DNA from 2 places in the Butyricicoccus sp. AM32-19 genome. Region 2 is predicted to be linked to the other one. Evidence: riboswitches for the same ligand, from Rfam matches in the RefSeq annotation. Region 2 holds a riboswitch; the other holds the start of a gene.

Region 1 (7,583 bases), on a different contig from region 2:
TATTGCATGCGCAGTTTTTGCAGCAGCTGCCCTCTCGATGGGCGTTACCGCAGCAGCAGTAAATGATGTTGTGGATATGAGTAATTCCACTCACGGTTATGTTACCGTAAACTACTCCTCGAGTGCAAGGCTCAAGGTTGGTATTCAGTACAACGGCGGCAAGACTGTATTCTATGATTGCCCGAGCGGCAAGGATGCTTCCTTCTCTCTCGATAAGGGCAACGGCAAGTACACCGTAACGCTGTACCGCAACGTTTCTGGTACGTCCTATCAGCAGGTCGAGTCCAAGTCCATGAACGTAACCGTTAAGGACAGCTACACTCCGTATCTGGTCTCCACTTCCGAGGTTCAGTTCTCCAAGGGTGATACGGTATCCGCTAAGGCTGCTGAGCTCTGCAGGAACGCCAAGACCGATGAGGCTAAGGTTATCGCCATCTACAACTATATGGCAAGCCGTTATACTTATGATAACAAGCTGGCGAATGAGATCACCAGCGGCACGATCACCAAGTACATCCCGGATACCGCCGCTACCCTGAAGGGCACCACCGGTATCTGCTACGATTTTTCCTCGCTGTTTGCAGCAATGTGCCGCAGCCAGGGCATCCCGTGTGCACTGACCAAGGGTTACGCCGGCTCTAGCTACCACGCTTGGAACAAGGTAAACCTGAATGGCAAGTGGTATCAGATTGACCTGACCTACGCGGTTACCCGCAGCGTGAAGAACGCAAAAACCCTGCATGACTGTGTATCTCCGCTGACCTACACCAGCACTAGCGATGCGCTTGCAGTAGCTGCGGCTTAACACTTTTTCATTTCATTTTGTATGCAAATGGTCCTGATGGGATATGTTTATGCCCAATCAGCGGCGATTTCTTGCATAAAAAACGATTCCGGATTGAAACTCTTCTTCGTTTTTACAGTATTTGCTTGTTGTTCGCGGGCATTTATGGTATACTAAAGAAGAGGATCCGGAGGATTTCTGTCCTGCGCAGGCAAAGGGCTGTGTATGCAGTCCGGCGTGTCTGCCGACAGAAAAGATCGTAAAATTCTGTGCATGACTTCCGTAAAGGGGTACAGGTACAGACAAAGGCACAGCCGGTGAAAACCGGTGTCGCAAAGCTAAATGGGCCTAAACGGAAGACTTTCTTCCGCATGGCAGCCGGCTGCCAAAGGTGCTTTATACCCCCTTGCAGAGCTATGCGCGCTGTAAAGGGGGTATTTTATTTGGAGGTTGAAACTGCATTGCATTCTGAGATTATCGCAAACCCACAAACACATGATCTGTGCGGCTCGTTGAGGAGCAAGTTGTACAGACAAAGGCACCATCGGTGAAAGCCGGTCTCGCAAAGCCAGGGGCCTAAACGGAAAGTCTCTTTCCGCATGGCAGCCGGTTGCCAGAAATACATTTGCAATCCCTCTCGATCAGCATGCACGCTGACCAAGGAGGTATTCCTATGTTAAAAAAGAATATGCGTAAACGTCTGCTCGCAGGAGCACTTGCGACTATCATGGCGCTGACCATGTGCCCGACCTGGGCGCTGGCCGGCGATGAAGGCATCACCACCCTTCCGTCACCGGAAGACCAGATGCCGGTTGTTGACAGTACTCCCGCAGAAGACACCATTCAAAAAACTCCCGATGCTGAGACCCAAGGACAGACTGAGCCTCAGGATACTGCACAGGCAGGACAGATTGAGAATCCGGATCCTGCACAGGCACCGTCCGGCGGTACGGACATCGAGGAGACTGGCAATAATAGCAGTTCCAATGAAAATGATTCTCAGAATAATGATGCAGTAAGCAATTCTCCGGCAAATGAAATTGCAACGACGAGCGGTAATAGCGATAACGCAGTTGATGTTTATGCCAATAAGGTTCAGACCATCGAGGCTGAATATTGGCTGACCAACCGTCGGGCAGTCGGTGACGATGGCAACTCGATGACCATCAACGAAGCTGTTGTCGGCAATGGCAAGGCTGTTACCGACCTCGCACCCGCTGAGCGCGAAGCAACTGCAGACGCGGCCTACAACACCGTTTTCTGGCAGGCTCGTGTGCATGCCAGCAACAAAAAGCAGACTGACTAGGGTGGCGATGACAAGACCGCTAAGGGTACCGAAATCACCAATATTCGCTACAACGACGGTCAGCTTGAGTATCAGGCAAAGAATTCGCCTAAGTGGACTGCATTTGCTGAAGGCTCTCAGCTTGTATTCTACTATCTGATTCGCACTGAGTATTCTCAGATGGTTCAGATTGACGTGTCCGACTGGACTGTTAATGCTGAACCGAACTGGATACAGTATCCTGAACGCCGCAGCGTAACTTATCAGGTTATTATTAAGGATGGTCTCGATGCTGGTAAAGAGCTCCGCAGTGAGACGTTCTGGTACAATTCGGCCGTTAATGTTTCTGCGGTACGTGTTCGTCAGACGGAGACTGCGGATTACATGATTGATAGTGTAGTACTTGACCCGGAGGGTCTCGGAAAGCCTGAGAAGGTAAATGGTGAGTATCAGTTTAGCCTTGATCTTGCTAAGGTTACGAATGACGAGCGCAATGCTACCGTTAAGATTTATGTTTCCGCAACTTCTCATAATTTGACTTATGATGCGAACGGCGGTACGCTTGCTGACGGCAGCTACAGCAAGGATAAGGTTTACCCCAAGATGGAGCTGACGCTTCCGACTGATGCAGAAATTACTCGTGAAGGCTATAGGTTCGACGGTTGGTACGATGAAGCAAACAATAAGCCGTACCAGACTGGCGATCGGATGCCGAATGCAGACCTGACTCTGTACGCAAAGTGGACGCCGAAGTCCTACAAGGTAATCTACCAGAATGAAGATGAAACCACGTATGAAGAAGAGTCTCACGATGTTAATTCTGAGGTATCTGTAAAGAAAGACTATCCTGAAAAGGACGGCTTCACCTTTACTGGTTGGACGCTTGAGACGGAGGGTGTAAAGATTACTGACGGCAAGTTCACCATGCCTGCACATGATGTTATCTTTACTCCGAACTACGTGAAGAATCCGGATCCGGAGTATAAGTACACCATTAACCAGCATTTCTACGATGAAAATGGTGACGAGATTGCCGACATGGCTTTCTCGAAGAAGGGTACTGCTGTTAAGGGTACGTCGATTGCGTCTCTCTACGCGGACTATGCGAAGAACCAGCAGAACTACGTTTATGTTCCGTCTATGACCACGATTACCCCTGCTTCGCAGGACGGTAGGCTGGTAGAAGTTGTAACCATTAACCTCCACTACTACCTTGACGCCAAGGGCGACCGGGAGAAGCCGGAAGAGAAGGGTGACGGCATCCCGGACGCATGGGAATACCGTCTGACCTTCAAGGTTGTAAACGGCAACTGGAACAATGACACTAACGCTGGCGTTATCGTTTACGTTCCGTTCAATGACGCAAACGGCAACGCAATCGAAAAAGTCGTTATTCCGGACGGTATTCCGACTGCTGGCGAAAAGCCGGCTGCTGGTTACTGCGAAGGCAAATGGGATACGACCCCTGTTGTTGGTGCGACGGTTGCAAACGACACCGTATTCACCTACACCTACGCTACTGTACCGAAGTACGCGTACGCCATCGAGCACTACAAGTACAATCCGACGACTGAGAGATATGAAATTGTCGAAGCTGATACCGAAACCGGTACTGCAGCATTGAATGAGACCATTACTGCCAAGTCGAAGGGTTACACTGGTTATGTGCTGAATCTGCATGCAGATGGTTACCTTGCAAGCGGTACGGTGACTAAAAATGCAGATGGCACTGTTCCGAAGCTGACGCTCAAGCTGTTCTATGATCCTGACACCAAGGGCGATTCCAAGGATCCCGAAAACAAGGGTGACGGCATTCCCGATCGTTACCAGTACAAGGTAACCGAAAAGGTAGTAAACGGCAAGTGGGACAGCCACACGAAGGATAACAAGGACATTATCTTCTACGTTTCCACGATTAACATGGAAACTGGCAAAACGGTTCAGCCGAAGCTGGTTGAATCCAACATCGCACAGGCAGGCAATACCCCGGACGCTGACTATCGTGCTGGCAGCTGGAATGTTGAGCCGAAGGTTGACATGGAAATCAAGGCTGACACCGTCTTTACCTACACCTACGCAAGAAGATCTTCTTCCGGCGGCGGTGGCGGCGGCGGCCGCAAGCCCACCGTTACCATTCCGGATGATGTACCGACCGGTCTGAACGGCGATGACCACTATGCTTACATCGTAGGCTATCCGGACAGCACCGTTCGTCCTCAGAACGGCATTACCCGTGCTGAGGTAGCAACCATCTTCTTCCGTTTGCTCACCGATGAGACCCGCAATGCAAACTCCACCAAGTCCAACAGCTACTCCGATGTAGCAGCCGGCGCATGGTACAACCACGCTGTTTCTACGCTGAGCGCTATGGGCATCGTGAAGGGCGACAGCCAGGGCAAGTTCAATCCGAATGCGCCGATCACCCGTGCGGAGTTCGCTGCGATCGCAGCTCGTTTTGACGACAAGGCCAACACGACCGCTGTTGACTTCAGCGACATTGCATCCCACTGGGCAAAGAACGAAATCAGCGCCGCTGCCAACAACGGCTGGATCAACGGTTATACCGACGGCACCTTCCGTCCGAATAACAAGATCACCCGTGCTGAGGCGATGATGCTCGTAAACCGCGTCCTCAAGCGCCTTCCGGAGACTGCAAAGGATCTGCACAACGACATGATCAAGTGGAGCGACAACTCCGATACTTCCGCATGGTATTACCTGGCCGTACAGGAGGCTACGAACAGCCACTATTACGACATCAAGGGAAACAAGCACGAGAAGTGGAGCAAGCTGCGCGAAACTCGTGATTGGACCGAACTGGAAAAGTAAATACTTTCCTATAAGGGCGAACGAATCCCCCGGCCATTGGTCGGGGGATTTTATTGCGCTGATAGTTTTTTCTAAAGGAAACAAATTTCGGCAAATTTTTCTTGTTAAAATTATAACATATTGTCCTTGTGGTTTTTATATCATAGGTTCATAATAGGGATTGCCGAAAGGGAAAAAGAGGAATTCCAAAAGTAGGCTTTTCGGTGATTTTTATGCGAAAGTCATGCTTTCGCAGCCGGTATAGAGGAGGAGATAATATGATCAGCTTTATCGTATGCTTATTATTATTGATCACCGGCTATCTTACTTATGGTAAAATTGTGGACAAAACCTTTGGCCCGGATGACCGGGAAACGCCGGCAGTTCGCATTAACGATGGCGTTGACTACGTTGTCATGCCGCAGTGGAAGCTGTTTCTGGTACAGCTGCTGAACATCGCCGGCCTTGGCCCGATCTTCGGTGCCCTGCAGGGCGCCCTCTGGGGCCCGGTCGTATTCCTGTGGATCACATTCGGTACCATTTTTGCCGGCGGCGTACACGATTACTTCTCCGGCATGATCAGTGAGCGAAACGACGGTGCCTCCATCGCAGAGGTTACCGGCAAGTACCTCGGTCACACCATGCAGAATATCATGCGTGTGTTCTCAGTTGTACTGTTGATCATGGTCGGTACGGTATTTGCAGTCGGCCCGGCCGGTCTGATCGTTACGCTGTGCAAGAGCAACGGTGTGTCCGGTGTGCTTTCGACCACGCTGTTCTGGCTGATCCTCATCCTGGTTTACTATTTTATTGCAACTTTTATTTCGATCGATAAGATCATCGGTAAGGTATACCCGCTGTTCGGCATGTGCCTGATCATCATGGCGGTCGGTGTTATCATCGGTATCTTCACCAACCCGAATTACACCATTCCGGAGATTTGGTCTCACCTGTACAATATGCACCCGTCCGGCACGCCGATTTGGAGCTTTATGTTCATCACGGTTGCATGCGGTGCAATTTCCGGCTTCCATTCCACGCAGTCGCCGCTGATGGCGCGCTGCATGAAGAACGAGAAGCAGGGTCACTTCGTATTCTACGGCGCAATGGTAGCCGAAGGCATTATCGCACTGATCTGGGCGGCAGCCGGCTGTGCTCTGTATGAGGTCACCGGCGGTCTCAACACCGGTCTGGCGGAAGCGCTGGCAGGCGGTCAGTCCGCAGCGATCTATGATGTATGCTCCAAGACTATGGGCGGCGTTGGTATTGCTCTGGCCATGATCGGCGTTGTTATCTGCCCGATCACTTCCGGTGATACCGCATTCCGTTCCGCTCGTCTGACGCTGTCCGACTGGTTCCACATGGATCAGAGTTCGTACGCAAACCGCCTGAAGCTGTGCATCCCGGTACTCGGTATCGGCGCTATCCTCGGCATCGGCAATGCAACCGGTCTGATCGACTACACGGTTATCTGGCGTTACTTCAGCTGGACCAACCAGACGCTCGCTATGATCGTTCTGTGGGCAGCAGCTATGTACCTGTTTACCGAAAAGAAGAACTTCTGGATTGCAGCTGTTCCGGCTACGTTCATGAGTGCAGTTTCCTGCACCTACTTCATCCTCGCACCGGAGTGCCTCGGCAGCCTGTTGAACAGCAAGACAGCGGACGGCACGGTAATTTACAATACCGCAGTGGCGTACCCGATCGGTATTGTATTCGCGGCACTGCTGCTCGCACTGTTCATCCGTGCGACCAAGAAGCGCGGCGCAAAGAAATCTGCTTGAATATAATAGCATTGCTGCAGCCGGCCGTTCCTTTGTGCGGTCGGCTGCGGCCATCCATAACGATAATTGCGGGGTGACGGAAAATGTTGAAACCTTATCCGCTCAGCGCGGGACGTATTGATGACGCGTCGCTTGCCGAGGATAAAAAAACCTGTCGGAAAATCGGTCCGTGCGGCATCGGCAGGCATGCCCTCTATTTGAACAGCTTTTTTATTGACCGGCGGTATTATGTTCCGTTTTCCATGGTAACGCGTGTGTACAAGCGCGTTGCGATGAGCAAGGGCGGCTTTTCCGGCAAGGGCATTTTCGCCACGCTGTCCTATCTGGTCGTGGAGTTCGACGGCGGACAGAAGGTGTGCAATTTCAAGTACGAGCAGCAGGTCGATGATTTCCTGAGCGTTATCCGAGCTGAGCACCCGTCTATTCCGTGTGTCAGCGCGGCGGCCGAGCGGCGCATTACCGAGGAGAAGACCCGCCGGGAGGAAGAGGAGCGCAATCGTCCGCCGATGAGCGCACAGGCGGAGGAAACCGTGCAGGCACTCAATAACGCAATCGACTATCTGGAGCGCCGTCCTGAGCTGACCGAACGACTGAGCGCAGCCGCAAAACGCCGCCGGAACTTTCAGTGCACGAACGGCAGCTACCGCTGGGCCGCTATGGCGATCACACTGCTTGGATTTGCGGCGCTGGCTTACGGTATCGTTTCCTTCGTGCGTCACGGCTCGTTTTCGATTTATTTTACGCTGTTCGGCCTTGCCGCGATATTTACGTTTGCAGGCTTCAGCGTCCTGCCGACAGCACGCAACAACCGTACCTCCATCATGCAAAATGATGCACAGGCACAGGAGAAAATGCAGGCTTACCTTGCGGACTATCTGAATTTCCCGCTGCCGGCCCGCTATGCACATCCGGTTGTGCTGCG
Region 2 (7,583 bases):
CGTAGATGATGTCCATGTTTTTGAGGTCGGGGCACATATTGAGAAAGTCGATGGTTTCGTGAAGCGTCTGGCCGCGCTCGATGTTGAATACAACGTGGCGCAGCGTTTCGGGCACCTCGGCGGGCGCATCCACGAGGTTGTGCACCTCGCACTGCTGATACTGCGGGATTTTTTCCATGACCTTGAACTGGCCGAGCGCCGGGACGAGATTACCGAGTTCGATGCGTTTTTCGTAGGACAGGGTTTCCATTTGTTACACGCCTTTCATATAAATGGTGGATATTTACAGAATTTTATTTGCGGTAGAATATGGGGGCAGCCGGCAGGAATGCTTGACTCCGCCGGCTGTTCCATATAAGGGAAGAAAAAGATGATGCGTAAAAATGAGGGAGTGCGGGGGAAAATCAGGCGTTTGCGGTCGTCTTTGCTGCTTCGGCAGCTTCGCGCTGCTTCATCTCGGTGATAATGCGCGGATAGATCTTATCGAGCTTGTAGAAGATCAGCAGAACGCCGATGCCGCCCCAAGCGATGATGTTGCCAATGATGTAGATGGCGATGAGCATCTGAGACTGTGCGGCATTGATGGTTGCGGTGCCGGCGAAGCCTACAAGGCTCATCAGGGCGCCGAAGATCGCGCTCGTCATGCCGGAGCCGAACTTCTGGCCGGCGGTGGTAGCAGATACCATCAGGCCCTGTACACGGATGCCGCTCTTCCATGCGCCGTACTCGATAACGTCAGCCAGCATGGAGTATTTTACGCCGCGGAAGCAGCCCTTGCCGATGCCGCGCATGACGCAGGCAAACAGTGCAAGATTGAGGGCGCTCGGGTTGATGAACAGGGAGACCGTGCCGATAACGGCGACGATCGCACCGATCAGCGCTACGTTGCGCTTGCCGAACTTTGCGATGAACGGAGACAGAACAAGAACGGTGACGATCTGCGGAATGGATTCGAAGGATGCGAGTGCGCCGAGCAGGTCGCGGTTGCCGAGAATGTACTGTGCGTAGTATGCGTTGCAGGTGCCGGTAACTGCCTCATAGAAGGACAGGAACACAGCGAGCATGAAGAACATGATGAAGTACTTGTTGGTGACGCAGAGCTTGATGCCCATCCAGAGCGGAACGTTCTTGCCGTCCTTGGTCTTGGTCTCTTCCTTGACGCGCTCGTGGCAGTTCTTGAAGCAGATGAACAGCATGATGATGGAAACGATGGCGTAGAGGATGGAAACCTCGATCCATGCCTGCTGGGTGTCACCCAGACGGGTAACCAGCGGGAAGGTAATGGCGGTGATGACCATGTTGCCGAGGGCGGACATACCGGTACGGAACAGGTTGACAACGGCGCGCTGGTCGGTATCGCGGGTCATCAGGGTAGCTAGCGTTGCATACGGAAGGTTGAGTGCGGTGTAGACAACGGTGGTGCAGAAGTTATAGGTGATGAAAACGTAGATGCCCTTGACGATCGGGGTTGCGGGCGGAACGGTGAACAGCAGGATGGCTGCGATGCCGTACGGAATCATCATCCAGAGAATCCATGCACGGGATTTGCCGTGCTTGGAATGCGTGCGGTCAACCAGATGACCGATAAGTACGTCGGAAATACCATCGAAGAAACGGGAGAACAGCATGATGGTACCGATCATAGCCGCCGAGATACCGACTACGTTGGTGTAGAAGTAAATCAGCAGCGAGGTGGTCAGGGCGTAGACAACGTTGCAGGCAACATCGCCGAGGCCGTAGGAGAACTTTTCCTTGAGATGGATCTTCTCAAATTCCTTATCACCCGCGAAAGTCGGGTTGCTGGATTTGCCCATGGTTTTGCTCAGTCCTTTTTTATTTTTCTTTTACCAGTTGCAGCGATACAGACCGTCCGTGCGCCGGGCGCATCGGGAGTGGGTCTGCCTTTGAGACGTTGTCCGGACTCGTCTCTCGCTATACCCTTTCAGTGGAAGTCCGTTCCACCGAACATCTACAAGTATAGCACTGAGCGGAATAAAATTCAATAAATCATATTGTAAAAAGAACAATATTCAATTTTGTGCATTCTTCACAAGGTCGATGTTTTGTGATACAATGAAATTACTATATGATGCGGAAGTGCAGGGTGATTGCATGGACAAGAACGTTTATGCCGCAATTCAGTCGCAGTATTCGACTTTATCCAAGGTTGGAAAGCGGATTGCGGACTATATCTTAGCCGATCCGGTACATATTACCTCGATCAGCATTCAGCAGATGGCGGCCGAGCTTGATATCGCGGAGTCGAGTATTATTCGATTCTGCAAGATCGTCGGCTGCGCGGGCTTCAGCGAGGTAAAGCTGCTGCTGGCGAAATATTCTCCTAAGTCGGTGCGCACGATTTTTGAAGATCTGTCCGAAACCGATAGTATTTCGACCATTTCGGAGAATGTGTTCAGCCGGAATATCGACACGCTCGAGCGGGCGCTCCAGCTGCTTGATTTCGAGAAAATCGAGCAGGCGGTGGGGGTGCTCAACCGGGCGGAGAATATCCTCATCCTCGGCGTCGGCGCGTCCGGCACCATCGCGGAGGACTTCTACATCCGCCTCATGCGCATCGGCATCCGCGCGGTTTCGCTGACCGATTCGCACCTGATGCAGATTCAGGCGAGCCAATGCGGCCCGGATACGGCGGTCATCGCCATCTCGCATACCGGCAAGACGCGCGAAATCGTGTCGGCCGTGCGTACCGCGAAGGAGTGCGGCGCGCCGACCATCGGCATCACCGGCTATCCGGATACGCCGCTCAAAGAGGTCAGCGACATCTGCCTTGAGCTGTATTCGCCCGAGCAGCTTTTCGTGTCGCCGCGCGTGGCGCAGTTCTCCCTCATCGACACGCTTTATGTCAGCCTCGCTATCCGCCGCAAGGACAGCGTCGTACAGAATATTGAACGCATGAATGAAGTGCTCCTGCCATTTCGCATTGATTGATCATTTTTGATCCTGTGTGTGGAATTTGATGCTTGAAAGATATATTGCATCATTGCATCTGTATCGTATATGTGCTGTGCTCGGATCAAAGAGATTATGCTAACGATCTAGCATTGTTTCAGTCAATGCTGTCCTTGTATCATGTTCCCGTTTGATTATTGCGATTAACTGCGCCGATAAAGCAGCGCCAATCTCGCGATATAGCACATCTCTGACGGCAGCTCAGATTGCCAATCGGGAACATCAGCGAAAATATATCAGCCAAACTCTTCATCTTCCACAGGATCAAATTATATTCTACAGCGCGAAAGAAAACCTTATCTGGATGTGTTGATGCGGAAAATATACGGCTACATGACCCAATAGGTATGTTTACAAATTCACCTCAAAAAAACTCCATAATCCCCGCCCTCAGCACCCTCCACTCCCGGCCAACCTTTACGGCCGGGAGTTCTTCATTTGCGATCATCTTGCGCACCTGCTGGCGCGTGGTCTTGAGCAGGGTTGCGGTTTCTTTTACGGTCAGGATTTCATCGTTCGGCATAGAAAACCTCCATCAACATAGGTGAAAACGCATTTCACTTTAATTCATGTATGCTTATTCTAATGTTGGCGATCAAACGTCAAATCATGCTGTCTAAGCAGACTCAAGCACCCTGAAACAAGCCTTTATCCGAACCATTTCCAGTACGTTAACTCGATGAATGCTTATTGGCGCCTTTGAATCTTTCATTGGAATTTGAATATTGGCCGAACTTAACCGCACTGTAGTGGAGGATAGGAAAGGATTTCTTGAAAATATCCAAACGATCTTGAACATCCGCCTTGCGGTCATAATACAGATTGCAGGTCAAATCACACCTCGACAGCTTAAACCCTTTGAGCCGCCGGTCAATGCCGATTTTATCAAGGATATTTCGCAGACGGTGCTTTATCTGCTGTACAGACTTTTCGTCAGCTTGAAATAATGCAGTCGGTTCATAGGTACTGGCGAGCAGAGAAGACGGGTTGACAATCAGTATCAGCCAGCACGGATGCGAGATGGATTGCCCTAAGTGAATTTCAACGTCGATGGACTTGAACTGCGGCATCTGGTAATACGACGAAAGTCCTAATTTCCCTTTGCCGGTACAAATGCACTCGTTTTGTTCGATAATATTCTGGATTTCGGAATATTTGCATTGTAATTTTAGTGAAAAGGTGTGGATGCCGTACTCATTCGTAATCATTTGCTGTTCCTCCGTTTCTGAGCGCATACTGTGCAGCGTTTACAGGTTTTCGGCTCATGCTGCAGCATTTTGAAAAGACTGTCATCGGTCGGAAACACGGATTTCGACTTGGTTACCTTCCTGAGCTGATGGTTAAAGCCTTCAATCGTGTTGGTCGTATAGATCAGCCGCCGAAGTTCTTGAGGAAACTTGAAATAGGTACTGAGATTTGCCCAGTTATCCCTCCACGACTGAGAAATTTTGGGGTATTTCTTGTCCCAGTGTTCTGCGAACGTGTCTAACGCGTCCAAAGCAGCCGGTTCATCTACCGCTGCGTAGACTGCTTTCAAGTCAGCCATAAGTGCCTTCAAATCCTTGTAGGAGACATATTTGCTGGAATTTCGAAGCTGATGGATGATGCAGTTCTGGATTTCCGTCTTGGGATAGACCGCCTCGATCGCCGCAGAAAAACCGGTCAAATTATCCGTACAGGCAATGAAAATATCCTCGATGTCCTGGCTGATGCTGGTCTGATTTTTCCTCAGCACCTTGGGGTCAAATTCGCTCTTGCGATCCCGCGGCACAGATACCTCTACATCGCCAAAACTGGTGCGCAGGGTTTTGCTGCTGTGCCCATTCCGGCCGTTATCCGTGTCCTTGTTCTTGTAGTCATACCGGTTGTAGCCCAGCTGATCGTCCAGCTCGGCCTCCAGACCGTTTTCCATGAACTCGGTGTTAGGTTTAAGTCTAGTCTGCCACATAGCCTCGATTGCGGTAATCTCTCCGGCACGCCATCGGGAAACAACCCGCTCGTAGTTGTCCGACAGCGGTATCGGCTTGCGTCCGGTGTACTGGCTCTTTGTCTTGGCAATGGCGATACCCTCGCGCTGGCGCTGGAGGATGTACTCGCGTTCGAGTTCTGCGACCGCCGCAAACGCCACAGTCGGCGCCATTGTCAGAAACAAACACAATGATACTATTGTCGATAACAATCATTTTTTCATAACTTTCCCTCCTCATTTTATCTGTCTTAACGGCTTCAAATTTAAATAAAAAACGCTTTCAAGACATGGCTACTCATGACTTGAAAGCGTTTTTATATCTTTGTTGGAACAGCACAAAAGGGCAGAGTTTTACTTGCTCTGCGAGCAGTGTATTGCACCGCGAATCAGCTTGCCATATTCTTTTGACGGCGTACACCTCCTTCTGCCTAATAAAGCGCAGAAGAGGTTAACAGCGTCTTCGCTGATGCTTACAACCGGCTGTCATTGCGGCGTTCGCCGCCTTAGACTCTTCCGGCTTTGCGTCCCCATCTTTCGCTGGGTTTGCCTATCTCTCAGGCACCGTGTATGTACCTGATTTTTGATGGTTATACCATAATTTGTATAAGTACGCGATTGGTCTGCTATACAATTCGCGTCATAAAAACGATATTTCGTGCAGCAATCTGATGAATATCACCGTTCGGATAGCACAGCTGCGCTGCGCTTGCCTGTCTGTACACGCGATAGTTTCATCCGGTGGACGCAGTACGGAGAGTGTGCTTTTTATTTCCACTGGGTGCGGTACTGATGTGGGGTAATGCCGGTGCTCTTGCGGAAGGCCATAATAAAGTGCGAAGCACTGGAGAAACCGCAGTTATCTGCGATGGTCTCAATACTCTGCGAGGTGGTGAGCAGCTGCTGCTTTGCGGCGCTCAGACGCACAGTCTGCAAAAACTGATGCGGTGTTGCTGACTGGTATTCCTTAAACTTACGCATATAGTAGCAGGTGCTGAGCGCAGCACGCTGGGACAGGTGTTCGATGGAGAGCGATTTGTCCGCAAAATTGTACGTCATATAGTCGGCTGAGTCCTGAATGGCGATCTCGAGATCGCTTTTTTTCTTTTCCCCGAGCACGAGCACGAGCAGAACGAGCAGCTTGTTGATCGTCAGGGAAATAATATGAGGATTGGGCTGGTTCTGGTGCACCGAGACCATGATGCGGCGGACACATTCCTCAATCTCGGCATTGCTTCCGGTGGGCAGGATGAACCCGTGCGTATTGAGGATAAGATGTGTATAGGCCGTGCTGCCGTTGCCTGCAAAGTGGAACCAGCGCATGCGAATCGGTGTGAGGGCGTGATAGCTGTGCGGTTCTCTGCAGTCAAGCAGGATCAGGCTGCCGGGACCGGCGGTGCGTGTTTCACCGCGGTAGGTGACCGACAGTTCGCCTTCATCTACAATAAGCATCTGGCAGATATCCAGATAATTACGCTGCATACCGTATGTTTCGTCGCAATGGTAGCTGCCTGCGTGCGGAACATGGTACAGGTTAGTCGCGGTGAAGGCATCTGCATCGTGGTAATAGCGGACAGAATCTGCCAGAATACCCATATCATTAAGCATAATTGGTGTCAACTCCTTTTTTGTACCATATCATGGCATGGAAATGCAGTCATTCGCTTTTCTTATACAATTATATCAAAAAATGATACTGATAAAAAGTATAAAATTTTGATATTTTATTATTATCCTGTGTAGTGATGAATGTGAGAATTTGATATATGATAGGTACAACGAAAGGGAAACGAACAAAAACGCAAAAAATAGTTTCTTTTGAGTTAAAAAGACAAAGGGAAAAGAAAAAACAAGAATAGGAAATTCTACAATATAATAGGATTTTCTTGTTCAGAAGAGGGGTTGAAACATTTGATTATCATTTTAACATTCATCGCCTTCACCGGTCTGGTGGCCTTGATCTCATGGTACAAGACCAAGGAGGAGAACCTGTCCACCAAGGAAGGCTACTTCCTTGCAGGACGCGGACTGACCGGCCTGGTCATCGCCGGTTCACTGGAAATGACCAACCTGTCCACCGAACAGTTGGTCGGACAGGCCGGACAAAGCTACTCAACCAACATGGGCGCCATGAGCTGGTCGGTAAACGCAAGTATCGCGCTGCTGGCGCTGGCACTGATCTTCCTGCCGAAGTATCTGAAAGCCGGCATCACCACCATTCCGGAATTTCTGGAGGTTCGATTTGACCGCACCACCAAGCAGATCATCTCGTTCCTGTTCCTGCTCGGCTACATGCTTACTTACCTGCCGACCGTACTGTACTCCGGTGCGCTGGCCTTCAACCAGATTTTCCATCTGGATCAGCTGTTCGGCATCACCACTTATCAGAGTATTGCGATCCTGTGTGTTGCAATCGGCGTTATCGGTTCCATCTACGCAATCTTCGGCGGCCTGAAGGCAGTTGCGGTATCCGACACCGTAAACGGCGTGGGTCTGCTGATCGGCGGTCTGCTGATCCCGATCCTGTCCATCTGCATCCTCGGCAACGGCAGCTTCCTTGCCGGCATTCAGGACTTCATCACCAATGTTCCGGCGGAAAAGTTCAACGCGGTCAATCCGGCGAACGCTCTGCCTCCGATGATTCCGT

Evidence for each region. A riboswitch is a leader RNA that binds a small molecule or an ion and turns the genes downstream of it on or off. The one in region 2 is predicted to bind cyclic di-GMP.
Region 1: linked by a shared signal. The riboswitch ahead of DW806_RS04090 (hypothetical protein) and the one ahead of DW806_RS16115 (transposase) in region 2 are both predicted to bind cyclic di-GMP.

The regions. Positions count from the first base shown of each region.
Region 1 is NZ_QUIX01000003.1:59,539-67,121, reverse strand. It holds gene DW806_RS04095 (transglutaminase-like domain-containing protein) at 1-805, shown strand, start outside; cyclic di-GMP riboswitch class I at 1,082-1,174, shown strand; cyclic di-GMP riboswitch class I at 1,312-1,402, shown strand; gene DW806_RS04090 (hypothetical protein) at 1,458-2,090, shown strand; gene DW806_RS04085 (S-layer homology domain-containing protein) at 2,250-4,898, shown strand; gene DW806_RS04080 (carbon starvation CstA family protein) at 5,156-6,661, shown strand; gene DW806_RS04075 (ATPase P) at 6,745-7,583, shown strand, end outside.
Region 2 is NZ_QUIX01000014.1:65,737-73,319, forward strand. It holds gene DW806_RS11430 (endonuclease/exonuclease/phosphatase family protein) at 1-250, opposite strand, end outside; gene DW806_RS11435 (MFS transporter) at 405-1,814, opposite strand; gene DW806_RS11440 (MurR/RpiR family transcriptional regulator) at 2,113-2,949, shown strand; gene DW806_RS11445 (helix-turn-helix domain-containing protein) at 3,335-3,493, opposite strand; gene DW806_RS11450 (hypothetical protein) at 3,642-4,178, opposite strand; gene DW806_RS16110 (IS256 family transposase) at 4,175-4,705, opposite strand; partial or broken gene DW806_RS16115 (transposase) at 4,700-4,918, opposite strand; cyclic di-GMP riboswitch class I at 5,408-5,497, opposite strand; gene DW806_RS11460 (helix-turn-helix domain-containing protein) at 5,705-6,544, opposite strand; gene DW806_RS11465 (solute:sodium symporter family transporter) at 6,848-7,583, shown strand, end outside.